DNA from 2 places in the Blautia sp. LMAG:36 genome. Region 2 is predicted to be linked to the other one. Evidence: riboswitches for the same ligand, from Rfam matches in the RefSeq annotation. Region 2 holds a riboswitch; the other holds the start of a gene.

Region 1 (15,594 bases), on a different contig from region 2:
TGGTTCTGCATCGTTGCAGATTCCACTTTCAAAGCAGCTCTTGGAATCTGTGTAATTCCGTTTATCCCGGCAGATCTCATAAAAATGATCATCGCCATGATCATCGGACCAATGATAAAGAAACGAATCCGATAAGCAGAAATTTTGATACTCCAAAAGAGGCAGCAGGAAATTTCCAACATTTCCTGCTGCCTCTTTATCGCGTTTCATTTTTCTTATCTGAGTTTTTTCTTCAGTTCCTGGATCAGTTCAAAATAATCTCTGTGCTTCATCTCCGGGAAAGCCTTAATGATTCTTCCCTGACCGAATACCGTATGGTTTGTGATAGAGCTTGACAGCTCATCAAACTGTGCCTGAAGCTCCGCTTTCTTCATCCGAAGCATTTCGGCAGATTTTTCTCTCTGAGCCACAGTCGCATCTCTGAGCTCTGCCTTAGCAAGAGCAACCTGAACCTTTCCCTCTCCCACCTTCTGTGCTGTATCAATGGTAGTTGTTGCCAGAGTATCACTGAGCTTATCACTCACGATCCGCAGATCCGCACGTACCTTATCCAGTCGGGTAAGCTTCTTGTTCAGTCCGCGAATCACCGCCACTGTTACAATAAGATCAGCCAGATACACCGCATACAGAATTGCCATAACAACCCATTCCAGTGTGGAAGGTGTATGAGAAGCCTGACGCTCCACATACTTCTGAAAAACCTTTACGACCATCACAATGGCAAGTCCCCATATCAGGGAAAACTCAAGACAGATATAGCCGTGAAAATTCAGCGGCTTATTTGAATAATCCCACCATCTTGCATGGAAGCATACATCCAGAAGCCATCCGGCAACCAGCTCCACCGCAGTTGCAAGAACGATTCCAAACAGAAAGATCATTCCCTCACTCATCTGATGTCCGCCGCTCTGAAGCGTATTAAGCAATGCAAACACGGAAAGTACACCAAATCCGTACACCGGGCATACCGGACCGTTGAGAAATCCCCGGTTTATAACCTTTCCTAATGTTACTGCATGGAAGATAACTTCAACGACCCATCCTCCAAAAGAATAAAACAAAAAATACAGACATATCTGAAAATACGTCATCCCGCAAATCATCCTGTACTCCTCCTTTACAGCTGTCAAGATTCCGGCAGCTATTTCAGGGGTCAGTACCATCACCTCTGCCGGGGTGATTCTGATTATATCATATCACCCCTCTCATTTACATCCCTTTATCCGGTCATTCTTCCGAAACAATTTCTTTTTTCACACGGGTAAAGTACAGAAAGAATCCGATGTTCAGAATGATTCCCACTGTGGTAGATACCGGTGCTGCAAGACCGATCTTTGTCAGGCTGGCATCCGGCTGGATACTCATAAAGTACGCCATTGGAAGTCGTACCAGAAGCGTCTGGATCAGGCCCTGGACCATAACCCATATGGTCTGGTTGTTTCCGTTGAAATAGCCTATCATACTGAACAGAACAGCCGTTACCAGTGTCTCCGGAGCAAACCCCTTCAGATAATCAAAGCCCTTTTGGATAACGCCGGCATCTGTTGAAAAGAATCCTGCCAGCACATCACCCTTCAGCAGGATCAGGATAAATACCAGGCATCCCACAAACAGGCCAACTCCAATTCCCGTAAGCATGGATTTTCTCGCACGTTTCGGCTTTCCGGCTCCTACGTTCTGTGAAACAAAGGAAGCCATGGACTGCATCAGAGAGCTTGGAACCAGCATGGCAAAGTTTACGATCTTACATGCAACTCCGTAACCGGAGGATGCTTCCAGACCCAGGCGATTGACAAATGCACACAAAGCAAGGAATGAAATCTGTGTCAGGAATTCCTGAAGTGCCAGCGGCAGTCCGATCTTTAGAAAACGTCTGCACTGGGGATTCAGCCGGAAATCTTTTTTTGTAATGGTAAACGGAAGCTTCTTCTTTATCAGCAGAACTACTGCAAATACAACACTTAAGGCCTGAGCAGAAACCGTAGCAATAGCTGCTCCTGCTGCATCCATATGTAACCCGGCTACCAGTACCAGATCTCCGATCACATTTACAATACATGCCACCAGCACAAACAGCAACGGAGATTTGCTGTCACCAAGGCCACGGAAAATAGCAGACAGTAGGTTATACGCGACAATAAAGAAAATTCCGCTGCCACAGATCCGTACATAAGATGCAGTCAGCACTACCGCTTCGTCTGGTGCCTGCATCAGCACGGAGATCGGATGTGCAAAGCCTACCATAACAATAAACAGCACGACAGATATCATGGTAAAAACGATCGCAGCCCCACCGATAACAGAGCCGATCTGCTCCGGTCTTTTTTCTCCAAGATAACGTGCGATCAGAACTGTGATACCCATAGCAAACTGGATCACTACAAAGGTAACAAGATTCAGTACCTGACTTCCGGTGGAAACCGCTGACAGTCCGGATGTGGAACCGAATCTTCCAACTACAAGAAGATCGACCGCACCATAGGCAGCCTGCAGGATCAGCGCACCGAGTACCGGCATCATAAATGCAACCAGCTTCTTCAGGATATTTCCCTGGGTAAAATCTGCCTTATCATTTGTCATAATGTTCCCTCCTGTCACACATGATCTGATAAAATTTCCCGATGGTCCGGATCATATTGTCTGCTTCTTCTTCGGAAATCTCTGAAAGATAGGGCGCCAGACTGCTGAAATAATCCTGATCATACTTCCTGGAAAGCATCTCTCCTTTTTCTGTTATGGAAATGTAAGTAACGCGCCCGTCATCCGGAGACGTAAGCTTCTGAAGATATCCCTTTGTCTCCATTTCTTTCACTGTTCTGGTAACACCCGGACGCGGAAGGTTCATGGCATCACTGATATCAGAGAGCCGGATATCCTTTTTTTCTCTCTGCAGAGAATGGATCACATCCAGATACTGTATGTAGGATGGCATCACCCCCTGAGGCAGTGGCGGAAGCATATCCCGGATCCGCTTTGCCTGATAAAACGCATCAAACATCCGCTTGATCTTTTCATTTGTCATAAAAAAACTCCTTATATAATTATCTTAGTTAATTACCATTGATAATTATACGAGGAATTTATGGTTTGTCAAGCATGTTTTATTTTTCTGTTACAGAGTAGCTTTCTATTACAGAGTAACTTTCTATTAATCTATGCTTCTAATGCCTCTTTCAGAGAAGCTTCAAAGATCTCAAGTCCTTTCTCCATCTGCTCATCGGTCATGGTAAGCGGTGCAAGGTTCAGATATCTGGCCTGTGCCATCACACGCTCTCGGCTTAAATGTTCTGCATCCAGAATAGAGGAAGACAGCTGCTCTGCGGCGTTTCTGTCCTTTTCCTCCAGCACGAGTTTCCGGCTGTCGTCGGTGACACTGGGATTTGTCAGAACTACGAATTCTCCTCCATGGATATAGTTATTCAATCCTGTATTCACTTTTGATGCACTGCAGGCAGTCTGCAAAATAGCACCATCGGACAAACTACTCCAGACCATTTTCCCCTGCTTTCAGCTTCAGAACTTCTGTAAGCTCCGGGATCTGCATCATATTTCTACAATTCATAAAACACTACTCCTCCCACTGATACTGCTTCATATCTACACATCCATTTGCCTTAAACTCCACACCCTCGTCTTCCAGAAGCATCTTCTGCTCTCTCCAGCCTGGTGCAGTACGCCCTGCATGGTTCACAACTCTGTGGCAGGGATACTTCCCGTAAAATTCTGCCATACCTAAGACTTTTCCTACAAGACGTGAATTTTTATCCCGCCCGATCAGCCGTGCGATCTGTCCGTAGGAGGCCACTTTTCCCTCAGGTATCTCTTCCACCACGGACAGTATCTCGTAGATTAAATCTTCATCCAGTATTTTTCCCATAATTATTCCTCCGAAATCCTGCTGGCAATTTTCATAGCATGCTTTCATAAATAAAATATCTGTCTTTTCGTGGACGCCTGTACCAGACCGTCCTCTCAGCCTGAGTTTTACAGTGCAGTTCCTTTCTTTGGAATAAACAAACGGCTCATATCTGTATGTTCCAGCTTAAGAAGTGAAATTTTTTTGTCAATTCCTCCGGCATAGCCCGTCAAGCTTCCATTTGTTCCTATGACTCGATGGCAGGGAATGATAATGGAAATTTCATTATGTCCAACCGCACCGCCTACTGCCTGGGCGGACATATGGGAAGTGTTTTTCATCACTGCAATTCTGCGCGCAATTTCTCCATATGTAATCGTCTGTCCATAGGGAATATCCAGTAAAATCTGCCACACTGCCTTTCTGAATGTTGAACCGTTCGGATGAAGTGGTGGAGTAAAGTTCGGTTCTTCACCGGAGAAATATACATCCAGCCATTTTTTTGCTTCTGTGAGAATTTTCGTTTCCTGTGGAACATAATCTTCCGGAAGTGTATTTGCAAAATATTTCTGTCCTTCAAACCACAAACCGGTAAGTCCGATTTCATCTGCAGCAAGTAAAATATCTCCGATTAGCGATTTATATTTGCATGTGTATACCATATTTTCCCCCCCCCCACATTCATTTATCTCTACAATATTTTCTATAGCATTCCTCTTAATTAACACAAATGTCACATGCGCGTCCCCTCTGCGATTTCCTCGACATTGTGAGTTTTATCCCAACAAGCAGCAGGAGATTGCTGATATTCTTGACAATTTATAATATTATACCATTTTTGTTTTGAACATGCTATAATGCTGTTGCTGCCGAACCTCCAGCTGAAAGGATGTAAAGTCCTATGACAAGTTCTATAATTACTTTCTTTGTTTCTGTTATGGCAACTGTGGCTAGGCTGGACAGAAACGACAGGCAGTAACAGCCTAAAGGATTAAACCACCTTACATAAACGGAACAAGAACCCCCGGAAGTCTCGACCACTTCCGGGGATTTTCGTATCAAATTCGTATCACGGGATCGTCAAACCCAGTGTTTTTCCTGCTTTTAAAAGTTTTTCAATACTCTCTCCACAACAATATAAAAAGCGGCAGAGCCTCTATTTTTGCAGGCTCTACCGCTTTCTATCTGAATTCCCCTCAAAAAATCTTTATATCAGAACAGTCCTGTGATCTTACCGCTCTCGTCTACGTCGATCTTGGTTGCTGCCGGTACTTTCGGAAGTCCTGGCATGGTCATGATCTCACCTGTCAGTGCAACAATAAATCCTGCACCTGCGGAAATCTTAAGATTTCTTACTGTTACCTCGAAATCTGTCGGAGCACCAAGCTTTGTCTGGTCGTCTGTTAAGCTGTACTGGGTCTTAGCTACACAGATCGGGCAGTTGCCAAATCCAAGTGCCTCCAGCTGTTTCGCCTGCTTCTGGGCATTTGCTGTAAGAACCACTTTCTTTCCACCATAAACCTTCTGTACGATCTGGTTCAGTTTGTCCTCGATGGAGCCTTCCAGCTCATAAGCATATGTGAAGTCATTCGGCTCTTCAACAAGACGGATTACTTCCTCAGCGAGCTTGATTCCGCCTTCGCCACCTTTTGCCCATACCTCTGAAAGTGCTACGTTTACGCCAAGCTCCCTGCATTTTGCTTCCACAAAATCAAGCTCTGCCTTGGTATCGGTCGGGAATGCGTTAATAGCTACCACACATGGGAGCTTATATACATTTTTGATATTGCTTACATGCTTCAGAAGGTTCGGGATACCTTTTTCAAGAGCCTCGAGGTTCTCATTGTTAAGATCCGCTTTTGCAACACCGCCATTATATTTCAGAGCACGTACGGTTGCTACGATAACAACGGCACTTGGTGTAAGACCTGCCATACGGCACTTGATATCCAGGAATTTCTCAGCTCCAAGATCAGCACCGAATCCAGCCTCTGTGATGGCATAATCAGCAAGCTTCATAGCCATCTTTGTAGCTGTTACGGAGTTACATCCGTGAGCGATGTTTGCGAATGGTCCGCCGTGAACGATTGCCGGAACATGCTCCAGTGTCTGAACAAGGTTTGGTTTCAGGGCATCCTTCAGAAGTGCTGTCATAGCACCCTCTGCGTGAAGATCTCCTGCTGTTACCGGTTTCTGCTCAGCAACCTTGCCATAAGTGTATCCGATGATGATTCTGGAAAGTCTCTCTTTCAGATCTTTGATATCACTTGCCAGACAGAGAACTGCCATGATCTCAGATGCTACGGTAATGTCATATCCGTCCTCACGCGGCATACCGTTTGTTCTTCCGCCAAGTCCATCTACTACATTACGAAGCTGACGGTCGTTCATATCCACGCAACGTCTCCAGGTGATCTTTCTTGGGTCGATGTTCAGCTCATTTCCCTGGAAAATATGGTTGTCGATCATTGCTGCAAGAAGGTTGTTTGCCGCACCGATTGCATGGAAATCACCGGTAAAATGAAGGTTGATATCCTCCATCGGAACTACCTGTGCATAGCCGCCGCCTGCCGCACCACCTTTGACACCGAATACCGGTCCCAGGGATGGCTCACGAAGAGCTACCATAACATTTTTTCCAAGTCTCTGCATTCCATCTGCAAGACCTACCGTTGTAGTTGTTTTTCCTTCCCCGGCCGGTGTCGGGTTGATAGCTGTCACAAGAATCAGTTTGCCGTCTTTTTTGTCTGTTTCTTTCAGGAGATTATAGTCGATCTTTGCTTTGTATTTACCATACTGCTCCAGATATTTGTCATCAATACCTGCTTTCTCTGCAATCTTGGTAATTGGCTCCATTGTGCACTCCTGTGCAATCTCGATGTCACTTTTAAATCCCATAATGTTCTCCTTTCTCCGCTGCAACCGTCTGCATCTTTTATCCCATAAAAAAGAGCAGTATCTGAAGTTTTTCAAATACTGCCCAGACGGTCGACTCATCGAATCTCCGGCTCCCTCGTGGTTATCCCACAACTCCGTCAGTCACCGAAGACTTTATTAATTTGATGATTGAATACTAACATATTTATTAGTACTTGTCAAGAAATTATCAAATTATTTTTTCACTTTTAAAGTGAGCTAAGTCTAATTTTCTGAATCATTTCCGTTCTATGTATTAGTTTTCTCTCCAACATTCGTACATATCTTTTTTCATCAAATCCTCTGTTATTTAATCGTATCTTGTACTGGTCATCCGTTAATGCGACTGTCCAGACGCCATAAACATATTACCACACTTATGAAATCAAATCTGCAAATCCTGTAGATACCAGGAATAATATCAGCATTACAACCGGCACTACATAACGGATCATAAAGCGATATAACCCTGCCCGTTTGAAGTGTTCCCCATTTCGTTCCACTTCTCCTATGATCCAGTCAGGGCCGATCACCCAGCCGATCAGAATACTTGTCAAAAGTGAGATAAACGGCATCAGAAAACTGTTGCTGATATAATCCATCACATCCAGCAGCTGTCCAACGGAACCATTTGGCAGTTTAAGTTCAAAATACAGTTTGTTATAACCAAGGCAGATCAGTACTGCTGTAACAAGAGAATAGATTCCGACAGCACCACACATTTTCTTACGTGGCTTATGATAAAGTTCCATGCAGTTTGCAACCAGTGTCTCCATGACAGACACGCAGGAAGTCAGTGCCGCAAATCCCATCATCAGGAAAAATGCAATTGCCACCGGACGGCCAAATACTCCCATGGCATCAAAAACCTTTGGCAGTGAGATAAATATCAGGCTTGGGCCGGAAGCCATTCCATCCTTTCCGAGAAATACAAAAACAGCCGGTATGATCATCATTCCTGCAAGAAACGCAACGCCGGTATCAAAGATCTCAATCTGATTTGTTGCTTTATTTAAATTAACTTCATTTTTCACATAAGAACCATATGTGATCATGATTCCCATAGATACACTTAAGGAAAAGAATAACTGGCTCATCGCATCCAGAAGGATCTCCAGGAAGCGTTTTACCGTCAATCCATGAAAATCCGGTTTGAGGTAAACAGCCAGCCCCTGCATACCGGTGCGGACAGTTCCATCCGTATCAGTATGGGACAGTGTCAGTGAAAAAATCGCAATGATCACAATCAGAAGAATCAGCCCCGGCATAATGATCCTGGAAAACTTTTCGATTCCCTTTTCCACACCACGAAATACGATCCAGGCAGTCAGTGCCAGAAAGATCAGCATAAATACAACGGGTGCAATATCTGATGTAATAAATGATGTAAAGTATACATCTGAAGCCGCATCTTTCCCATCAGAAATAATATAAGTAAAAAAATATTTTACAATCCATCCACCGATAACAGAATAATAGGTCATGATCAATGCCGGAACCATAAACGTTAAATGTCCTAAAAATTTCCACTTTGGATCAAGAGATTCAAAAGCCCTCAATGCATTTTTCTTTGTCTTTCTCCCAAGTGCTACATCCGTTGTCAACAGTACAAATCCAAAAGTCAGTACCAGTACCAGATAAACCAGCAGGAAAAGTCCTCCGCCATCTTTGGCACAGAGATATGGAAATCTCCAGATATTTCCAACTCCTACTGCACTTCCGGCTGCCGCCAGGACAAAGCCTATTGAGCCGGAAAAGCTACTTCCTTTTTCTTTCATTTCAATTTCCCCTCTTCAAGTATATATTTGATATAGGCTGAAACCTTCAGCCTAACAGCCATATCTTACCTTAAATAAAGATAAGTGCAAATGGCAGAAGTTTCTTTTTACGAAATTTTATCTCAAAAAAGTTTCTTACTACTTTACAAAATACCGGTTTTTCCGATATAATCGTATACAATAAAAATTAATAAGAAAAATAGATAGTATGAGGAAACAAAATGAGTAATTTTACCTGTTATGTAGGTGAACAAATAAGAAAATACCGAAAAGCCGGAAAGATGACTCTGCAGGATCTGGCAGATGCCATCCATAAAAGTCGAGCTACCGTATGCAAATATGAAAATGGAGATATCTCCGTTGATATCGAAACTTTGTATGATATCAGCCAGATTCTCCAGGTATCTATGTCCCAGCTTACCACTGGTCTTCCTGAAACAGCCAGTAAACCGTCCAATGCACCGGGAAAAGGACAAAAAAGCCCATTTTTTCAGGCACAGCGGCTATATTTTTACTTTTACGATGGACGCTATCAGCGTACGAAGGATGGCGTCATCGATATTTATGAAAAAAAAGGCGAATCCGGAAAATACGAAGCAACCTTAACGATCTGTTCTGTTTCTGCCAACGGAAGAAGCAGTGAGATTTTTTACACCGGAAAAGTTCTTTACAGTGATATGCTGATCCGTTTTTCCTTTGTAAATCAGTATAACCCACTGGAAGAAGATCTCCTGTACATTTTTAATCCTCTGGAGCTTCGAGATTTTACAACAGGACTTTTGTGTGGGATTTCCAGTGCGGATCTGATGCCCTGCGCATTCAAATGTGTGATCACTTTAAAACCACAAGAGCTTACCGAAGCGTTCCGCCACCAGCTGCTTTTTACAAAAAAAGATCTGAAGCGCTGGGAACAGCTGAATATGTTACTGATAGATAATATGGAAAAGTAGTTTTCTGCAAAAAACGGTACACCTTATATTTTATAAGCTGTACCGTTTTCGTATTTTTCTGTATCAGGGTTTGCCTGCAAACCCACACCGGATCGCCTGTGTCGGACATATCTTTTTACATCTTCCACATCGGATACATTCTGTACTGTTTGGATTTTCCGTCGGATCGACCTCCATCTGGCAGATATTCCTGCATTTTCCGCAGTGAACACATTTTTCTTTATCTACTCTGTAACGAAAAACGGAAACTTTATTAAATACCGAATAAAAAGCTCCCAGCGGACAGATATACTTACAGAATGGCCGGTATATCATAATTGATAAGATAATGGTGATCACCAGGATTGTATTTTTCCACATGTACAGCCAGCCTACTGCACTTCGCATGGATTTGTTCAGCAGCACCAGAGGGATACCTCCTTCCAGTGTTCCTGCCGGGCAGATCAGCTTGCAGAAATATGGTGCTCCCTGGCCCATGATATCTACTACAAACATGGGAAGTATGATCACAAATACAAGAAAGATCACATATTTCAGTTTTCGCAGAAGCTTATCTCCCCGAAATGTCCGGATCTTCTTTGGAAAAGGAATCTTGTTCAACAGATCCTGGATCAGTCCAAAGGGGCAGAGAAATCCGCACACCAGTCTTCCAAGCAACGCTCCTACAAAGATCAGAAATCCAGCTACATAATATGCCATCTTGAAGTTCCAGCTTCCGATCACAGCCTGAAGGGAACCAATGGGACAGGCCCCTCTTGCCCCGGGGCAGGAATAACAGTTCAGCCCCGGAACACAGACATTTTTCAGTTTTCCGGTATAGATCTTTCCAGTCACAAAGCCTGATATGTGACTGTTTGTAAGGGCCGCCCACAATGCCTGGATCCCATGCCGCGGCCATTCATTTATTTTCATCTTCTTATTATCCAATGCCAATACACTCCATACAGATGTTGATCGCTTTTGTAAAAACTACAGACACTTCGCCCCTGCAGATTCCCAGTATCATCAGTAAAATTCCCAAAACCGCCAGAGCAGGTCCGATCCACCTGGATTCTGTTATTTTCCGAATCATTTTTCCACTCTCCATAATGATCATCTTTTACTTTGAAACGTTTTTAAGCTCTTTTTCCACGATTTCCTTCCATTCGTCCAGTGTATGGCTTCCTGTATAGGTATCGCCTACAATGTTTCCATCTTTGTCAACAAAAAATGTTTCAGGAAATGCGGAAATCCCCTGCAGACGGCCGTTCATCATAGTAGTATCCGGTATCAGGAACGGATATTTTGCTTTTGTTTTTTCCTGAAGAATGCCTGCTTTTTTTACAGCCTCTTCGTCCTGATTTCCCTTTTCATCTGTAGTATCAAGCACCACGCCTGCTACTCCGACGCCTTTATCTTTCATTTCTTTATAGAGCTCCTGAAGTTCCGGGATTTCTTTTACGCATGGTGAGCACCAGGTTGTAAAAACATTTACCAGCGTCAGGTCATAGTCACTGAATACTTTTTCTGTATATGTTTTTCCATCTATTCCTGTTGTTTCAAATTTTCCTACAGATTTTACATCCTCCGGGTTGACGCTGGTATCCTGTGGCTGGTCAAACACAGAAATATTCTGATACGGTGTCATTTCCGTAATGTCGGTTTTGATCTTTTCCAGCTCCTTTGTCAGCTTTTCATCTGCATCTTTGTTGGTGCTCAGATAATATTTGTATTTCCCGTCACTGCTGCTTCCAAGCTCTTTATGCTCTGTACAGCCAGTGATCTCATCCAGCTTTTTCTGTGAAGCTTCGTCATAAACGCCAATTGTGCCAATTCTGTCCAGACCTGCCACCCAGTCGTCATATCCGGTTCCCATCTTCTGTATTTCGGCATTTTTCTGTTCCTCTGTCATTTTGCTCCAGCTTACATAGGCATATGTCACTGCGTTGGTCTGATTCTCAAAATCTTCCGTGGTAAGCATTGCAATGCTCTGGTCCTTGATCTGCTTTAACAGCTCCTTCGAAAGCGAAAGCTTCAGTCCCAGAAACGGATATTCATAAGAATCCTGTGCCTTGCAGGTTACGTCGGAAGGCTTAAATGTACCTGCTACCAGATCTGATGAAACTGCCTCTCCATCCACCGCCATTGCCTCTCCGATCTCTGCTGTTTCCGTGCTTTCTGCCGCTGTTACCGGTACGCTTCCAAATGCAGATATTCCTAATACCGCTGCTGCCATAAGTGCTGTTATTTTCTGTGTTCTTAATTTCATTGTTTATATTCTCCCTTCTGATATCACCGGCCCATATCCGGAACCGGCGTATATTTTATATGTTAATTTTGTTCTCTGTAGCCTTACTATATCATCCCCTGTATAAAATCTCTGTTAAGAAATAAAAAAATTTACAGGAATTTTATGCTATACATGATATGATAGATAACAAAGCAAAATCAACTGTTTTTTAGGAGAATTTATTATGCATATATTGATAATCGAAGATGAAAAGCAGCTCTGCCAGTCTATTGCGGAGGGACTTCGCATGGATGGCTATGAAGCGGACACATGTTTTGACGGGGATGAAGGACTGGAATTATGTCTGGTGGAAAATTATGATCTCATCCTTCTTGATCTGAACCTTCCAGGCGTTGATGGTCTGGAAATCCTGCGCCAGTTTCGGGAATCCGATACTTCCACTCCCGTTTTGATCCTCTCTGCCAGAGGACAGATCCAGGACAAGGTTGAAGGGCTTGATCTCGGTGCCAATGACTATCTCACAAAGCCTTTTCATTTTGAAGAGCTGGAGGCACGGATCCGAAGTCTGACACGAAGGAAATTTATCCAGCAGGATGTATGTCTGCAATGCGGACGTATCAGCTTTGATACCCGTACAAGAAAGGCCAGTATCGATGGACTTCCTCTTTCTCTGACCCGAAAGGAAAGTTCTCTTCTGGAATATTTCCTTCTTCATCAGAACCGTATCATAAGCCCAGAAGAAATGATCGAGCATATCTGGGACGGAAGCGTCAACAGTCTCAGCAATTCCATTCGTGTCCACATTTCTTCTCTTCGAAAAAAGCTGCGCACGGCTCTCGGCTTTGATCCAATACAGAATAAGATCGGCCAGGGTTACATTTTAACGGAGGATATACAATGAAAAAAATAACCGGAAAGCTTTCTCTTCAATGGCGTCTGACACTGATCACCGCACTGCTTATGACAGTCACCTGCATTCTGATGTATTTTTTTATCAGCCAGTCTGCAGTTGCCGGAATGGAGGATCTGGGAGATTACATGATACGGATCGATAACACAGATTCTACTCCCATCACCTTTAATATGAATCCCTCCGTCTTATTTCCGGAGCTTTCCGATCAGCTGCAGCTGACCAAAAAACTTTTTCTCACCAAAGGACTCATGGTAACAGGGATCATCATCCTTCTCAGCAGCATCTGCACTTATTTTATCAGCCGTCAGGCATTACTTCCGCTTCGCAGACTCAGCCAGGAGGTAAACCAAATAGAGGTCCAGAACCTTTCAGAGGCTCTTGAAGTTCCTGCTACCAATGACGAAATTTCCCGCCTGACAATTTCATTTAACAAAATGCTCGCACGCCTGGATGAGGCCTTTACTGCACAGAAGCAGTTTTCTGCCAATGCAGCCCATGAGCTTAGGACTCCTCTTGCCGTTATCCAGACAAATCTGGAGGTCTTTGCCCGCAGGGAAACACCTGCTTTAAAGGATTATCAGGAGATTTTTTCCATGCTCCAGGAACAGACCGGGCGACTTTCCCATCTGGCTGAAATCCTCCTGGATATGACCGGTGTACAGACTGTTGAACGTTCCGAAAGGATCTCTCTGGCAGCACTGACGGATGAGGTTTTCTGCGACCTGGCTTCCGTAGCGGAACAGAAAGAAGTTGAACTGATCCAGCAGGAAGGGGACTGCATCATTACCGGAAGCTATCTGCTGCTGTATCGCGCTGTGTACAATCTTGTGGAAAATGCGATCAAATACAATCACTCCGGTGGAAAAGTAACCGTAAATATCCATCCTTCTGAAGAAATAACAGATACATCCACGTCTGTCAATTACGTCTTTCTTGAAGTCTCCGACACCGGAATCGGCATTCCTCCTGAATATCAGGAAAAAATCTTCACCCCGTTCTTCCGTGTGGACAAATCAAGAAGCCGTGCTATGGGAGGTGCCGGCCTGGGGCTTGCACTTGTCAGTGAAATTGTCAGACAGCATAACGGACAGGTAAAAGTACTGGAAAGCAGCAAAAAGGGCAGCATGATCGCAATTATGCTGCCAGTCTGAACATGTTTGTATTACATTCACTTTATATGCTCATGAACGCAATCGCTTTGCGATCTGCGTTCAAATCCGAGTATATTTTCTCAACAATACTGTCTGTATCCATTTCGCAGGTAATAGACTGTTCCCTGAGAACTGAAGAAAAATCTTTTTCTCTCCACCATCTGCGCATATCTTTTTCACCAAATTCTCTGTTTCTTGTATTATGTCGTCTCACGGTTTCTTCAAACGACAGATCAAAATAAACAGTCAAAAACAATATCTGATTTTCTCATCCTTTCGTTATCCTAGCAGAAATATCTGATTCCGGCAACTCAAAAAAAGCCTGGAAGAAATCAGCCACAGGCATTTTATTTCTTCCAGGTTTTTCTGTTTTCTGATTCTCAGTCAGCTGTCTTTGATCCGGCAGCTGATACAGCTCTGCATCCAGTTACATTCAGACTTATTCTGCCTGTGGTTTGCTTACCTGTGCTGTATCATCCTTTACTCCGGCAGATTTTTCGGCATGCTCTTTCACAAGATTCCGTCCAAGTAGAGTCAGGCATACCAATGCGATCACTGCAAAAACAGCTCCGATCCCAAATACCACGTTCATCTCATAACCTTTGCTGCTCACCAGACCGGAGATTGCCGGTGCGCCAAAGGTTGCAAATACAATGCCGAACATGACAAATCCGTAATTCTCCCCAGTGTGCTTCATTCCGAAAATAGAGCTTGTCAGAGACGGAAAGCTTCCCATGATGCCGCCGTAGCAGCCGTACATCAGAACAACAGCAACCGTTACTGCCAGGGATCTTGATACAGCGAGAACTCCCATAGCGATCACTGCCACGATCAGCACTCCTTTGATGCAGACGATCCTTCCCACTTTATCTGCCAGTGTCGGAAGCACCAGTCTTGCTCCCGCATTGACAATGGATCCAAGCATAACGGCGCTGACTGCCACTGCAGACGGAATCCCAAGGTCGATCTGGTAGGTCTGGGATACCGGTGAAACCATAAAATAAGAAATCAGTCCAAAGAACATGGTCGCAAGAAGAAGATAAAAATTTCTTGTACGCATCATCTCTCCGGATGTATACTGCTTCATCTCCGATGTTCCGGACTTTGCCGCAGAGCCACCTGCGTTCACCAGACTCTTATCGGGTGCCTGAAAAAAGATGCCGCACAGGATCCAGGAAACTGCGATGGCTGCCCCAATGATCAGAAAGGTTTTCTGCACGCCCTCTGCCTCCAGCAGCTTTCGACTCAGCGGCGCCAGGAAAAATCCGCAAAGTCCGTTGGCAGTTACCACAACGCCGGAAGCAAATCCGGTACGGTCCGGGAACCATCTCTGTACCGTTGCCAGAATCACCGTATAGATCATTCCCTGACCAAATCCCTGCATCACTCCATAGGAGAGATACATAGGAAGCGGTGTGGAAACGATCAGAAATGCGGATGCCAGGATTCCTGCCGCAAAGGTCCCGCCTCCGATCCATACAATCGTCTTTTCCTTAAAGCGGTTCTGCATCCTTCCGCCTACGATATTTCCGAATACAAAGGTGCTCAGTGCCAGATAAAAGCACATGGATGCCTGTCCCTGGCTCCAGCCTGCCTGCTCCATCACATAGGGCTGGTAAATAGACCATACATGGGGATATCCGGTAAAAAAGATTGCAAAAGCTCCGAATATCATAGTCAGCAGACGCTGTTTTTTCTGTATTCCTGTCATAATTTCCTCCTCTGAAAAAGATTTCAGGCCTGCTCTATATTCTCTGCTCACAGAATGCAGCCTGTTTCTGTACACACGATCTGCACGTT
Region 2 (15,594 bases):
CAAACGATGGTGTTTCCATCGCAAAAGAGATCGAGCTTGAGGACGGATTCGAGAACATGGGTGCTCAGATCATCAAGGAAGTTGCATCCAAGACAAACGATGTAGCAGGTGATGGTACTACAACAGCGACTGTACTTGCTCAGGCAATGGTTCATGAGGGAATGAAGAACCTGGCAGCAGGTGCCAACCCGATCATCCTCAGAAAAGGTATGAAAAAAGCAACAGATGTTGCAGTAGAAGCGATCAAGAACATGAGCCAGGCAATCAACGGCAAAGAGCAGATCGCTAACGTAGCAGCAATCTCTGCAAGTGATGAGCAGGTTGGACAGCTTGTTGCTGATGCTATGGAGAAAGTTTCCAAAGACGGTGTTATCACTGTTGAGGAGTCCAAGACCATGCATACAGAGCTTGACCTTGTAGAAGGTATGCAGTTTGACCGTGGATATATTTCCGCATACATGTCCACAGATATGGAGAAAATGGAGGCAACTCTTGATGATCCGTACATCCTGATCACAGACAAGAAGATCAGCAATATCCAGGAGATCCTTCCACTTCTTGAGCAGGTTGTTCAGGCCGGTGCGAAACTTCTCATCATCGCTGAGGATGTTGAGGGTGAGGCCCTTACAACTCTGATCGTCAACAAACTGAGAGGAACCTTCCAGGTAGTAGCTGTAAAAGCTCCTGGCTATGGTGACAGAAGAAAAGAGATGCTTCAGGATATCGCGATCCTGACAGGCGGACAGGTGATCTCCGATGAGCTTGGTCTTGACCTGAAAGAAGCTAAGATGGAGCAGCTTGGACGTGCAAAATCTGTTAAAGTTGCAAAAGAGAACACAGTTATCGTTGATGGTCTCGGTGACAAAGATGCCATTGCAAAACGTGTTGCACAGATCCGTGCGCAGATCGAGGAGACAAAATCCGAGTTCGATAAAGAGAAACTTCAGGAGAGACTTGCAAAACTGGCTGGCGGCGTAGCTGTTATCCGTGTAGGTGCTGCTACTGAGACAGAGATGAAAGAAGCAAAACTTCGTCTTGAGGATGCTCTTGCAGCAACAAGAGCAGCTGTTGAGGAAGGTATCATCGCAGGTGGCGGATCTGCTTACATCCATGCTTCCAAAGAGGTTGCAAAACTTGCAACAACACTTGAAGGAGATGAGAAGACAGGTGCTTATGTGATCCTGAAAGCTCTTGAGGCTCCGCTGTTCCACATCGCTGCAAACGCAGGACTGGAAGGCGCTGTTATTATCAACAAAGTAAGAGAGTCTGAGATCGGTACAGGCTTCGATGCTCTCAATGAGAAATACGTAAACATGGTTGAGAACGGAATCCTTGATCCGGCTAAGGTTACAAGAAGTGCTCTTCAGAATGCTACAAGTGTTGCATCTACACTCCTTACAACAGAGGCTGTAGTTTCCACAATCAAAGAAGATACTCCGGCTCCGGCTGCAAACCCGGGAATGGGAATGATGTAATTATCAGCTGAGCAGGTGAAATAATTAATTCACAAAATGAGAGGGCCTGCGCCATAGACGCGGCTCTCTTTTTGTGTTATAATCAAAAAGTCAGTAAATTACGAAAGGAAGAAACAAATGAGTGACTTATATTCAGAGCTTCTGGTAAAAAAGAAGCAGACAGCGAAAGATCTGGTTGTGAAATACGGTCTGATAGCGCTGACGGTGATCATGGTCCTGGGAGGCCTTGTGCTGAATGTACTTTTGCTGGTACCGGCTATTGCACTTGGTATTGCATGTTATTTTGTAATACCGAAGACAGATCTGGAGTACGAGTATCTGTTTGTTAACGGAGAACTGGACATTGATATGATCATGTCAAAATCAAAAAGGAAAAGAGTGAAATCGCTCCAGCTTGCGGAGGCAGACCTTGTGGCACCATTAAAGTCCCACAGAATGGACTATTATAATGGCAATCAGAAGATGAAAGAGTATGATTTTTCATCAGGAATTGAGGATCATAAACGCTATGCAATGATCATAAGAGACAGTGGAGAAACCTGCAAAGTGATCCTGGAACTGGATGACGCACTTGCAAATACCATGAAAAATTCTGCACCAAGTAAAGTTTTTTTGGATTGACATGAATCTTGTTTTTTGTTACACTAGTTCACAAATTTAAAATATCTTACACAAGGGAGGAAATGCAATGGGTACTATTATTGGTGAAGGCATTACGTTTGATGACGTCCTTCTGGTTCCGGCTTATTCTAAAGTGATTCCGAATCAGGTAGATGTTTCAACGTATTTAACCAAGAAAGTAAAGCTGAATATCCCCATGATGAGTGCGGGAATGGACACAGTTACAGAGCACAGAATGGCAATTGCCATGGCCAGACAGGGTGGTATCGGTATCATCCACAAGAATATGTCCATCGAAGCACAGGCAGAAGAGGTTGATAAGGTTAAACGTTCTGAGAACGGTGTTATTACAGATCCATTTTATCTTTCACCGGAGCATACACTGAAAGATGCCAATGATCTGATGGCGAAATACCGTATTTCCGGTGTTCCGATCACAGAAGGCAGAAAGCTTGTAGGTATTATCACAAACCGTGATCTTAAATTTGAGACAGATTTCAGCAGAAAGATCAAGGAGTGCATGACTTCTGAAGGACTGATCACAGCCAAGGAAGGAATCACACTTGAGGATGCCAAGAAGATCCTTGCGAAATCCCGTAAGGAGAAATTACCCATTGTAGATGACGACTTTAATTTAAAAGGACTCATTACCATCAAGGATATCGAGAAACAGATCAAATATCCGCTTGCAGCCAAGGATGCACAGGGACGTCTTCTCTGTGGTGCGGCAGTTGGTATCACAGCCAATGTACTTGCACGTGTAGATGCACTTGTGAAAGCGAATGTGGATGTAATCGTAATTGATTCCGCACATGGTCATTCTGAGAATATCTTAAAAGCAGTCCGCGAGATCAAGGCTGCATATCCGGAACTTCAGGTTATCGCAGGTAACGTTGCAACAGGAGCAGCTACCAAGGCACTGATCGAAGCTGGTGTAGATGCAGTTAAAGTTGGTATCGGACCTGGATCTATCTGTACCACACGTGTTGTTGCAGGTATCGGTGTACCGCAGGTTACTGCTGTTATGGATTGCTATGAAGTAGCCAACAGCTACGGAATCCCGATCATCGCAGATGGTGGAATCAAGTATTCCGGAGACATCACCAAGGCTATCGCGGCAGGCGCCAATGTCTGCATGATGGGCAGCATGTTTGCTGGATGCGATGAGAGCCCGGGAACATTCGAGCTCTATCAGGGAAGAAAATATAAAGTATACCGTGGAATGGGATCTATTGCAGCTATGGAGAACGGCAGCAAGGATCGTTACTTCCAGGAGAACGCCAAGAAGCTTGTTCCAGAAGGTGTTGAAGGACGTGTTGCATACAAAGGACACGTTGAGGATACCGTATTCCAGTTAATTGGCGGTTTAAGATCCGGTATGGGTTACTGCGGAGCAGAGAACATTGAGAAGCTGAAAACAACAGGCAGATTCATTAAGATCTCCGCTGCATCTCTCAAGGAGTCACATCCACATGACATCCATATCACAAAAGAGGCTCCAAACTACAGTGTAGATGAATAATAAAGGAAAAAAAGGTAAGACCGGTAAAAAGTCACCCAGGCCGTCCCATAGCGGGCGGCCTGTTTCCGTAAAGAAAACTTCCTCCGGGTCTTCCAGAAGAAAAAAGAAGTCTTTGAGAAAAAAGAACCCGATCAAGATCCTGCAGAGGATTGTGCTGATATGTATCATTGTGATCGTTGCTTTTGCTGCGTGTGCGTTAGGATACGCATTTTTTGAGATGCGCATGGAACAGAGTGAAACTCAGTCCGGACAGGAAGAAATATCCGGGAATGCCAGCGGAAATGGCGGACCGGAACAATGGCAGGCAGAAGGAGCACCTTTTATTGATGTGGAGCTTCTGACACCGAATTCCTATTCCAGACCACAGATTTCTATCGAACAGGTAAATTATATAGCCATTCATTATACGGCCAATCCGGGATCTACTGCCATATCCAACCGGAATTATTTTGAAAATCTTGCGACAACGCAGGACAACAAAGTCAGCAGTCATTTTGTGATAGGTTTGGAGGGAGAAGTGGTACAATGTATTCCCACTTCAGAAATATCCTATGCCACAAATTCCAGAAATGTAGATACCATATCCATTGAATGCTGCCATCCGGATGAAACAGGGCAGTTTAATACAGCAACCTATGATTCGGCGGTAAAGCTGACAGCGTGGCTTTGTACACGCTTTGGACTGACTTCGGATCAGGTGATCCGTCATTATGATGTCACAGGTAAAGACTGTCCGAAGTATTACGTGGAAAATCCCGATGCATGGATCCAGATGAAATCAGACATTGCAGCACAGATCCAGACAGATTATGCATTACAGGGGAAATAAAGTGTTATTGTTTATTTTGTGAGCAACAAGAAGTCTGGAAAAATAATTTCTGAAAATAGGGGCTTGAAAATTAAGAAGAAGTATTGTAGTATAACAGCAGAAGCTGCATGACTGGCGGAAAGTAGGATTACCTACAGGGAGTGCAGTGAAGTGAGAAGCCGACCGCCTGGGCAGCCTGATAAGGGGTGTCCAGGCGGTTTTTTGTTACCGTTCATATCCTGGGATAAGCCCCGGGCCTTACATTAGACAAGGAGGACTGTGAAAAATGACGACATTTTCACTTGAAAAAGAACTGAAAGAAAATTCCTATCCGGGAAGAGGAATTGTGATCGGACGTTCCGCTGACGGGAAACATGCAGTTACTGCATATTTTATTATGGGAAGAAGCGAGAACAGCAGAAACCGTATTTTTGTTGAGGATGGGGAAGGAATCCGTACACAGGCTTTTGATCCGTCCAAGCTTACAGACCCGAGCCTGATCATTTATGCACCGGTACGTGTCCTTGGAAATAAGACCATCGTAACAAACGGTGATCAGACAGATACGATCTATGAGGGAATGGACAGACAGCTCACCTTTGAACAGTCTCTCCGCAGCAGAGAGTTTGAGCCGGATGCGCCGAACTATACACCTCGTATTTCAGGTGTTCTTCATGTTGAAGACGGTAAATTCAATTATGCGATGTCTATTTTAAAGAGCAATAACGGAAATCCGGATTCCTGTCTTCGTTATACATTTGCCTATGAGAATGCGGCGGCAGGACAGGGACGTTTTATCCATACTTATAAATGCGATGGAAATCCACTTCCAAGTTTCGAGGGAGAGCCGAAGCTGGTAGAGATCCCAAGCGATATTGATGAGTTTACGGATCTCCTCTGGAAGAGCCTGAACCAGGATAATAAAGTTTCTCTCTTTGTTCGTTTTATTGACATTGAGACAGGAAAATATGAATCCAGGATCGTAAACAAGAATAAATAAGAAAATAGGGATATCACAGAGAACGGAGGAGCTTTTTCATGAAAGAATTACAGTTAAAATACGGATGTAACCCAAATCAGAAACCATCAAAGATCTATATGGCAGATGGAAGTGAGCTTCCGATCCAGGTACTCTCCGGAAGACCAGGATACATCAACTTCCTGGATGCCTTTAATGGCTGGCAGCTGGTACGTGACCTTAAGAAAGCAACCGGACTTCCGGCAGCAACTTCATTTAAGCATGTATCTCCGGCAGGTGCTTCCATCGGACTTCCGCTGAATGAGACACTGGCAAAGATCTACTGGGTAGGTGATATGGACTGGAAGAATTTTTCCCCGCTTGCATGTGCGTATGCAAGAGCAAGAGGTGCAGATCGTATGTCATCATTTGGTGATTTTATTTCTCTTTCTGATGTCTGCGACAAAGATACCGCAATGCTGATCAAGAGAGAGGTTTCTGATGGTGTGATCGCACCAGGATATACAGAGGAGGCTCTTGAAATTCTGAAGCAGAAGAAAAAAGGCAATTACAATGTGATCCAGATCGATGAAAACTATGTTCCAGAACCTTTGGAGCACAAACAGGTATTTGGAGTCACCTTTGAGCAGGGCCGCCAGGAGCTGGCAATTGATGATGCGCTGATCTCCAATATTGTAACAGAGAATAAAGAGCTTACGGAAGAAGCCAAGAGAGATATGAAGGTTTCTCTGATCATCCTGAAATATACACAGTCCAATTCTGTATGCTTTGTTAAGGACGGACAGGCTATCGGCGTTGGTGCAGGACAGCAGTCCCGTGTACATTGTACACGCCTTGCAGGTCAGAAGGCAGATAACTGGTATCTCCGTCAGTGTCCGAAAGTACTGGAGCTTCCGTTTAAAGACACGATCACACGTGCGGAGAGAGATAATGCCATTGATGTTTACATTGGTGAGGAATATATGGATGTCCTTGCAGATGGTGCATGGGAAAAGACATTCACAGAGAAGCCGGAAGTGTTCACAAAAGAAGAGAAGAGAGCATGGCTGGATGGTCTTACCGGCGTGACACTGGGATCCGATGCATTCTTCCCATTCAGTGATAATATCGAGCGCGCATATAAGAGCGGTGTAAAATATATTGCAGAGCCGGGTGGATCTGTACGTGATGACGCAGTTATCGATACATGTAATAAGTATGGAATGGTGATGGCATTTACAGGAATCCGCCTTTTCCACCACTAAAAGATGCATGCCTTGGCCATGATATGCAGCTGAAATAAAAGATAAAAAATATAAAGTCCCGAATCTGAATTTCTGGAAAAAAGAGATCAGACCCGGGACTTTTTGATCGAAAAAGGATAGTTTTAAAAATAAAAAAGAACTCTGAAAAACTCAGAGTTCTGAAGAGCGATAGACGGGGCTCGAACCCGCGGTCTCGACCTTGGCAAGGTCGCGCGTTACCAACTACGCCACTATCGCATATGTCTTATCGTTTCAAGTGTTTCCCTCAGCGACAAGACATATATTAGCATAGATTTTATATTCTGTCAAATGTTTTTTGGAATTTTTTTGAAATTATACACAACATATAAAGTTTATTCCAGACGTCTGAAATAGAACTTGTATATGACAATATTTCGGTGGTTTATGAGTTATTGTCTAAGTGGTAATAGCGCAAAACATGATCCGGATAGTATTGGTCACCATAGTCCCATGGACCGGCAGGATCATGAAGGGGATCATCTTCATCACGTTGTGTGCCGCCGCTTGCCATCTGAGCAAAGGCCTGAGCACTTTGGGCCGTCCACACAGTCTGACCGTTTTCTTCCAGATAAGCAAAATAGGAATCGGCTCCGAAATTGTATGCCTGCAGAGCCAGACGGATTTTGGAAAGATCAGTCGGACCGGTACAGACGGCCTTTTCCAGAGCATATTTCAGTTCCTGGATGCCACAGGAAATAGAGTAAGAAGGATCTGTGATACCATTGGGCTGCTGAGGATATCTGGTGTTGTAGGCTCCTTCTGAGGACTGCATGGGATCGGTACCCTGTCCGGAGCTTTCCTGCATCATCACAGCCAGGATCAGGTCTACATAGTCGGACATATCATATTGTGCTGCTTCGCTGGAAACCTCATCGCGATAAGCTTCACAGGCTGCATTGATCTGATGGGTTTCCTTCTGCCTGCCGGAAAATTTGGAAAAACGCAGAAGGATACAGCCCACGATCAGCAGAAAAAGACATGTCAGAAAGATCTTCTGCCTTCGCACCTGCTGTACACGGAGTCTGTGGCGCTGTTTTTTAGTAAGGGTTGGTTTCTTGTGTTTTGTATTCATATAAGTATTGTATCCGTTACGGATAGATTTGACCAGTTAAAAAATATGATCTTTTTGTTAAAAATTTCTGAAGACTGTCCTGTGAAATTGCAAAATACGATCTGATATGCTATGATAGTCGGGACAAACCGTAGAATGTCGGAAAAAAGGAGGCAAGATTTCATGCGAAAAAAGCTTCTGGCAGTTATTTTATGTGCTTCTATGCTTTTCCCTGCATCCGTATCAGCAGAGGTACTGGGATATGAAGCAACAATGGATACATATACACAGGAGAAAAAATCACCTCAGCAGTTTCAGATCGATGATGGGGCGGGAAATACAGTAAATGCTCTGGCGAAGAGTGATACGCTTTATGTTACAGCGAAAAATACGGAAATCCGGTCCAATCCGGGAGACAGTGGTACAGAGCTGCGTTCTGTGATCTTGGGAACGAAACTTGAAAGAGTTGCAGTCTGTGACAATGGCTGGAGCAAGGTGACCTTCCAAAAGAAAGGTGAGGACAAGATCATCGGTTATGTTTCGGACAGCGTGCTCAGTGATACGGAGATCGTAAATAAATTTACGGATACAGTTACAGCGGCACAGGACAGTGATATCCTGGATTATCCCGGCAAGAAGGACGGAGAGGTTGTAGGAGAGGTTCTTCAGGATGATGAGCTGAAAAGAACAGGTACGGTAGATGCTATCTGGAGCAGGATCGTTTACACAGATGACAGTGGTTCAGATCACGTCGGCTATATTCCGACCAGCTGTCTGGAAGGTTATCAGGCTACGGAAGTGGCCAAGGCAGAGCAGGAAAAGAATACAAAAGCAGGATCCCTTACTAAGAGTTCCGGGGAGGGCGTTTTTGCGGATGCGGTGGATGGTGTAACTTCCACAGGTGGTTCCGGAAGTATCGCAGCTGGCGTACAGATCGGAACGCCGGTATCAGTATCTTCTGACGCGACCCTGAAACCACTGGGAACATTCCGGATCACGCATTATTGTCCGTGCAGCATCTGCTGCGGACCATGGGCGAATGGAATTACTTCCACAGGAGTAACGGCCACTACCAACCGTACGATCGCAGTGGATCCGAGTCAGATCCCATACGGCTCCAAAGTAGTGATCAATGGACAGGTTTATGTTGCAGAGGACTGTGGAGGAGCGATCCGGACCAATTGCATTGATGTATATGTGGCAACACACTCCGAAGCAGAGCAGAAGGGCGTGTTTTATACAGAAGTTTATTTGCTTCAGTGATCAGAAAAAGACTGCTGTAGATTCCACAAGGGATTTGCAGCAGTTTTTTGTATAAAAAAACTCTGACCAGCAGAGGCTATTCTGCGATCAGAGTAAAAAAATAATGCCCAGAGCCGGAATCGAACCAGCGACACGAGGATTTTCAGTCCTCTGCTCTACCAACTGAGCTATCTGGGCATGTCTCTTTCGAGTACTTTGTTACTTTAACACATTTATGTAGAGAATGCAAGGAAAAAATAAAAAAAGCAGATGTTTTTCTGAAAAATCTGATTTTCAAAAAAACATCTGCAATATTATGGCTACAGATTTATCTGGCAGCAAGATAGATTTTTTCCATATCTTTCATGTTCAGCTGTTTGAACACACCGATGGTACGGGTGTCTTCAAAGCTGCATTTAAACGCCAGATCATGAATCTCCTTTTCTGTAAGATCAAGACCAAGCTCATGAAGGCTGGTAGGCATCTGGATGGAACGGAAATAATCTTCCATGGCTTCTATGCCGGCAAGAGCAGTTTTGTTGAAGTCGGTACTGCAGGGAATGTCAAAGATATTGACTGCAAACTGGGCAAAGCGTTCCGGATTTGCATCATAAACGTAACGTGCCCAGCTTCCCCACAAAGCGGCAAGACCGGCTCCGTGAGCCACATCGTAGGTGCCGCCCAGTTCATGCTCCAGCTGGTGACAGGCCCAGTCACCACCGCCGGTTCCGCAGCCGGTAAGTCCATTGTGGGAAAGGCTGCCGGCCCACATGATCTCTGCCCGTGCAGTATAATTATCCGCCTCCTTCATCAGGATCCGGGAGTTATAGATCACGGTTTGCATCAGAGATTCGCTGATACTGTCAGTGATCTCCATGGTTTCGATATTTACAAAGTACCGTTCCATAGTATGCATCAGGATATCCACACAGCCGCTTTCGGTCTGATATTGCGGCAGGGTATAGGTGAGGCGGGGATTTAAAATAGCAAAACGTGGGCGGCACAGATCGTTGCGGGCACTACTCCGTTTCAGCCAGCCCTCTTCATTGGTGATCACACAGGATCCGCTCATTTCACTTCCGGAAGCTGCGATCGTCAGGATAACGCCTACAGGAAGACAGGCTTTTGGGGTTTCGGTGCGGAGAAAAAAGTTCCATACATCTGTATCCGGATTGGCAAGTCCATAGCCGATGGCCTTACAGGAATCAATAACGCTGCCACCGCCAACAGCCAAAAGAAAATCAACCTGTTCTTTGCGGCAAAGCTCAATACCTTCACGTACCTTGGAGAGACGGGGATTGGGAACCACACCGCCAAGAGTGACATAGGAAATTCCAGCTTCATCCAGAGAAGATCGGATCTCATCGATCAGACCGGAGCTTACTGCACTGTGGCTGCCATAATGGATCAGTACTTTGCTGCAGTTCTGCTCTTTTAGAACAGTGCCGATCTTAAGGTGTGTATCTTTTCCGAAAATAACCCGGGTAGGGGTAAAATATTCAAAATTTCTCATAGAGATTAGGCTCCTTTTTATGATTCATGATCTATTGATAAATATAAGGAATCTGTTTCCTTACAGGTTAAGCAGATATTTATGATCCCGCAGGGGTATCATCTTGATTCATTTAATTGGTTTAAAGTCGTTATAATAATAGCATAGAAGAGAAACAGACGCAAATAAAAGCTATTGAAAAAAAGGTGTAATTTTTGGGGAATGTGGTATAATGACTTCTGTGAAGGAAAAGTGACCTGATCACAGAAACAGACCAATGCGAAGCGTATATTATAGAACAGATCCAAACGAAGAAGAAAGCAGGTGTCTGAAATGGAGAATATCATTATCATAGGAGCAGGTCCGGCCGGGATCTCGGCAGCACTTTATGCGGCAAGAGGAAATATGGATCCGCTGATCATAAATACAGGGATCGGTTCACTGGAAAAAGCGGAGAAGATCGAGAACTATTACGGACTGGAGCAGCCGCTGTCCGGCAGAGAACTTTTCGAAAGAGGTCTTGCCCAGGCAAGAGCACTTGGAGTACGGATCCTGGATGCCCAGGTTGTGGGAATGGGTGGTTTTGATACTTTTGAGGTGAAAACTACCGCAGGAGATTTTGAGGCACGCAGCGTGATCCTGGCAACTGGAAGCAGGAGAGCTTCTGCCAGGATTCCGGGAGTAAAGGAATTTGAGGGAAAAGGTGTCAGCTACTGCGCAGTATGTGACGCATTTTTTTACAGAGGAAAAGAAGTGGCAGTGCTTGGAAACAGTGATTTTGCTCTTCATGAAGCAGAAGAACTTTCTCATACCGCTTCCCGTGTGACGATCTTTACAGATGGAAAGAAACCGGAATTTTCAAGAGAAAATCCGCTTCCGGTTAACACCATGAAGATCCAGGCGATCGAAGGGGATGAGCGGGTTTCCGGCATCCGCCTGAAAAGTGATGTGTCCATGCAGGAAGCAGGTACCGGAGCAGATTCTTTTGTGCCGGCAGAGGGAGTCTTTGTAGCACTTGGTACAGCCGGAAGCTCGGAGATGGCTCGCCAGATCGGAGCGGAACTGAATGAAAAAGGAAATATCCGGGTCAATGAAGAGATGGAGACTACAGTTCCGGGACTGTATGCAGCAGGTGATTGCACCGGTGGACTTCTCCAGGTGGCAAAAGCTGTTCATGACGGTGCCCAGGCAGGACTTTCCGCCTGTCAGTATGTGCGGAAGCTTCTGAAGGCGTAGGCATAAGCTGATACTAAAAATAAATACAGGATCAAGGAGGAATTTTATCATGGCAAAAGTTTTTACAACAGACAATTTTGAAACTGAGGTATTAAAGGCAGAAAAGCCGGTACTGGTAGATTTTTGGGCAACCTGGTGCGGACCATGCAGACGTCAGGCTCCGGTCGTGGAAGAGCTTGCAGAAGCCGGATATGAGGTTGGCAAGGTTGACGTAGACAAAGAGCCATCACTGGCACAGCAGTACAAGATCATGAGTATCCCCACACTGCTGGTATTCAAAGAAGGAAAAGAGACCGCACGTTTTGTGGGACTGACATCAAAGACAGAGCTTGAGGCAGCGCTTCAGTAACCAAAACAGAAAACAGAAAAAACAGATACAGCTCTGGGAACCGAAATGGTTTCCGGAGCATTGTTGGTTTACTGAAAATTTTAGACAAGGGTTAATAAAAATATGGATGAGAAAATAATAAAAAAGAATGCAGTGCCTGTGATCGCGGCAATGATCACAGCGCTGGCCTTTTCTTTTACGGGCCTTCCAATGGATGGAAATACTTCTGTAGAAAAAATGAGCGATGTTTATAATGGATTGGGATGCATGAGCTTGCTTGCATGGATCCTGCTTCTTATTTTATACGTGAAAGGATGGGAGGGCTACCGGAAATACAGAAACTGGCAGGCACATGTTTTGGCAGTGATCTTTTCGGCGGGAATGCTTCTTGGAACTTCTTATTTTACAAATGGAAGCTGGGATTTTCTGTTTGGCGCAAAGAAACAGATCCTGATCTCAGCCGGATGCTTTATAGGATTTTATATTATCTGTGATATGGGAATCACTTATTTCTGGAGGATTCCTGAGATGGAGTTTTTCCGAAAGGCCTGCGGGCGTATCCCGGCCAGAGAGGAAGAAGTAATGTGGTTCCGCCTGGCAAAGATATCTATGATCATTGGATGGACACCGTTTATCCTGGCATTTCTCCCAGGTTCGATCCCGGCAGATGGATTTCGGCAGCTGGATGTATTTTTGGGAGCTATGCCGCTGGACAATCATCATCCATGGGTCCTGTCGATGATCATGGGTGGACTGCTGACACTTGGAAAAACTATCTGGTGTTATAATTTTGGAGTATTTTTGATCGTCATTGTGTTTACTTCTGTGGAAATCTGGTGTTACAGTGCGGTAGTCCGCTATCTGTACAGATGGAAGGCTCCAAAATGGATACTTTTTGGTACTGTTCTGCTGTTTGCATTTGTTCCCATATTTGGAAGCTATGCCCAGGCAGTGATCAAAGACGGATTGTATACGGCAGTCATTACTTTGTATTTTGCAGTGTATATAGATATTTGTCATTCCTTTTCCAAGAGAAAGGCAGTATATTTATTTCTTCTGGGAATCAGTGTTTGTCTTACCCGAAATAATGGCATTCATCTGGTCCTGCCTTCTTTGATCCTTTTGTTTTTCTTCCTGGTAAAGGGTGCGAGGAAATATGCATTTATTGTGGCTGTCTGTGTTTTTGCCTGCTATCTGGGCGTAGAAAAGGGGGCAGCACCTGCCCTTGGCGTGGCACCTGGATCCCGATGTGAAATGCTTTCGGTACCGTTTCAGCAGACTGCCCGATATCTGAGAGAATATCCGGATGATGTAACCGCAAGTGAGAAGAAAGCGATCAACAGGATCCTGGATTATGATGTTCTTGCCGAGAAGTATAATCCGGAACTGTCGGATCCTGTGAAAATTACATTCAGGTTCAGAGATGATGATAATGATCCTAAATTGGATGGATACATGAAAGATTATTTTAAAGCCTGGTTTGCCATGTTCCGTCGTCATCCGGGAGTATATATCCAGGCGACATTGAATAATATCTACAGTTATAATGATCCGTTCCATATGGGAAGAGGACAGCAGGGCGTGTACCGGTTTTACATAGATAAACTGTATCAGAAAAAATCCGGGATCGATGTCAGCTATGTGGGCCCAAAAAAGATCCAGTATCTATTCAGGCTTTATGATGAATTATGGATGCGTGCACCTGGGCTGGGACTTATCTTAAGTGCAGGAACGTATACCTGGCTTACTCTGTTGCTGATGGGGTATCTTCTGGTGAAGAAGCAATGGAAAAAACTTCTGATCTTTGCCATACCGGTGCTGAATATACTGATATGTCTTGTGTCTCCTGTAAATGGGATGATCCGTTATATGTGGCCAGTAATGACTATTATGCCGATGCTGTTCTGGTGGATCCTGCAGCCGGCACCTAAAACATCTTCAAATTAAAAAGTATTCATCATTTCATAAAGACGTCTTTTATCCAGAATACGGATCGATCCCCGTGAGATCTGGATAGAGCCGTCTTTATTCATTTTTTTAAGGCTGCGGCTGACAGCTTCTCTGGCACTTCCGATGGAGCGGGCGATGGCTTCCTGTGTGAGAGCGAGCTCATCGGAACCGGTATCTGCAGCTTCATCCAGAAGAAAGGCTGCGATTCTCTGAGTCAGGGTCATAAAAAATGTCCGTTCGATTCCTGCGATCACATCTGAGAAATGTTCAGTTGTCCGTTTGTAGATGAAATTTTCCAGATAGATATTGTTTTTCATCAGCCGGGAAAAAGGAACTGCCGGAAGCAGAAGCAGATCACAGTCTGTTTCTGCATCGATCTGTACATCAAATGTAATGGCAGAAAGCATGCAGGAGGCGGAAAGAGTGCAGATGTCACTGTCCCTTAAACGGTACAGGGTTGCCTCTTTTCCCTGAGCGGACAGTAGATAAACACGGAGAACTCCCTTCAGAAGAAAAAGAGTTCCCAGGCACTGGCGCTCTTCAGACTGTATGGCAGCACCTGCCGGGTAATGAAGCTCGCGAATGTTATCAAGAAGAAAATTCCGATCTTCTTCCGTCATATGTTCCCAGAAGGGAAACGCCTGAAAATAATTCAGACAGCTGTTTCGATCCATAAAAAGATTACTCCTTTATAAAAATATATAGTACTCATTTTAACGCTGTTTGGATGGAAATACAACAAAAACGGCATTTTTGCGGCAGGAGGGAAATCCCTGTTTTTCTATTTACATCCGGTGGCGGGAACGTTATAATCATAAAGCGAAAAGGATCAACAGAGAAATAATGAAAACTGCCGGGGAAAGAAATTATCCGACAGAAGTTAGGAGAATATAAAATTTGAAAATCTTACTTGCAGCATGCAATGCAAAATATATCCATTCCAATCTTGCGGTATATAACCTGAAATCCTGTTCCGGAGAATACAGCTCCAGGGTTGTGGTCAAAGAGTATACGATCAATCAGATCAGGGATGACATTTTAAAAGATATTTATCTGGAGCAGCCGGATGTGGTCTGCTTTTCCTGCTATATCTGGAATATTTCTTTTGTCAGGGAGCTGGTGCCGGATCTTAAGAAAATCCTTCCACAGGTGGAGTTTTGGGCAGGAGGCCCGGAGGTATCCTACGATGCGGTGGAATTTCTGAAAAAGAATCCTGCGTTTTTTGGAGTGATGGTGGGAGAAGGAGAGGAAACCTTCCATGAACTGGCAGGTTATTATATAGAAAGAAAACCGGAAACTTTGAGCGGGATCCGCGGAGTGGCTTTTCGTGATGAAAACAAAGGCAGGGATATTGTACACACGGGCTGGCGGGAATTGATGGATTTAAGTAAAGTTCCGTTTGCATACAGCAATCTTACAGAGTTTAAAAACCGCATTATTTATTATGAGAGCAGCAGGGGATGCCCCTTTTCCTGCAGTTACTGCCTTTCTTCCATAGATAAGAAGCTTCGGTTCCGTGATATTGAGCTTGTAAAAAAGGAATTGCAGTTTTTTATTGATAATAAAGTTCCTCAGGTCAAATTTGTGGATCGTACCTTCAACTGCAAGCATGACCATGCCATGGA

Evidence for each region. Region 2 has a riboswitch for ZMP and ZTP ahead of CCC17_RS03230 (IMP cyclohydrolase). Riboswitches for the same ligand answer to the same signal wherever they lie in the genome.
Region 1: it holds a riboswitch for ZMP and ZTP, as region 2 does, so the genes downstream of both, CCC17_RS11280 (formate--tetrahydrofolate ligase) here and CCC17_RS03230 (IMP cyclohydrolase) in region 2, are expected to answer to the same signal.

What each region holds. Positions count from the first base shown of each region.
Region 1 is NZ_NALB01000007.1:392,234-407,827, forward strand. It holds gene CCC17_RS11245 (biotin transporter BioY) at 1-135, shown strand, start outside; gene CCC17_RS11250 (putative ABC transporter permease) at 216-1,103, opposite strand; gene CCC17_RS11255 (MATE family efflux transporter) at 1,228-2,580, opposite strand; gene CCC17_RS11260 (MarR family winged helix-turn-helix transcriptional regulator) at 2,570-3,022, opposite strand; gene CCC17_RS11265 (hypothetical protein) at 3,154-3,495, opposite strand; gene CCC17_RS11270 (MGMT family protein) at 3,569-3,877, opposite strand; gene CCC17_RS11275 (methylated-DNA--[protein]-cysteine S-methyltransferase) at 3,985-4,518, opposite strand; gene CCC17_RS11280 (formate--tetrahydrofolate ligase) at 5,069-6,754, opposite strand; ZMP/ZTP riboswitch at 6,828-6,909, opposite strand; gene CCC17_RS11285 (sodium-dependent transporter) at 7,150-8,550, opposite strand; gene CCC17_RS11290 (helix-turn-helix domain-containing protein) at 8,772-9,500, shown strand; gene CCC17_RS11295 (4Fe-4S binding protein) at 9,564-10,412, opposite strand; gene CCC17_RS11300 (CD1871A family CXXC motif-containing protein) at 10,420-10,572, opposite strand; gene CCC17_RS11305 (TlpA family protein disulfide reductase) at 10,600-11,748, opposite strand; gene CCC17_RS11310 (response regulator transcription factor) at 11,954-12,631, shown strand; gene CCC17_RS11315 (sensor histidine kinase) at 12,628-13,794, shown strand; gene CCC17_RS11320 (MFS transporter) at 14,234-15,505, opposite strand.
Region 2 is NZ_NALB01000003.1:645,128-660,721, forward strand. It holds gene groL (chaperonin GroEL) at 1-1,475, shown strand, start outside; gene CCC17_RS03215 (DUF6106 family protein) at 1,593-2,096, shown strand; gene guaB (IMP dehydrogenase) at 2,164-3,618, shown strand; gene CCC17_RS03225 (peptidoglycan recognition protein family protein) at 3,731-4,447, shown strand; ZMP/ZTP riboswitch at 4,545-4,626, shown strand; gene CCC17_RS03230 (IMP cyclohydrolase) at 4,713-5,426, shown strand; gene CCC17_RS03235 (phosphoribosylaminoimidazolecarboxamide formyltransferase) at 5,465-6,649, shown strand; tRNA gene CCC17_RS03240 (tRNA-Gly) at 6,814-6,886, opposite strand; gene CCC17_RS03245 (lysozyme family protein) at 7,053-7,742, opposite strand; gene CCC17_RS03250 (3D domain-containing protein) at 7,905-8,984, shown strand; tRNA gene CCC17_RS03255 (tRNA-Phe) at 9,089-9,161, opposite strand; gene CCC17_RS03260 (iron-containing alcohol dehydrogenase) at 9,292-10,476, opposite strand; gene CCC17_RS03265 (NAD(P)/FAD-dependent oxidoreductase) at 10,789-11,691, shown strand; gene trxA (thioredoxin) at 11,741-12,040, shown strand; gene CCC17_RS03275 (DUF6020 family protein) at 12,143-13,966, shown strand; gene CCC17_RS03280 (Crp/Fnr family transcriptional regulator) at 13,963-14,643, opposite strand; gene CCC17_RS03285 (B12-binding domain-containing radical SAM protein) at 14,867-15,594, shown strand, end outside.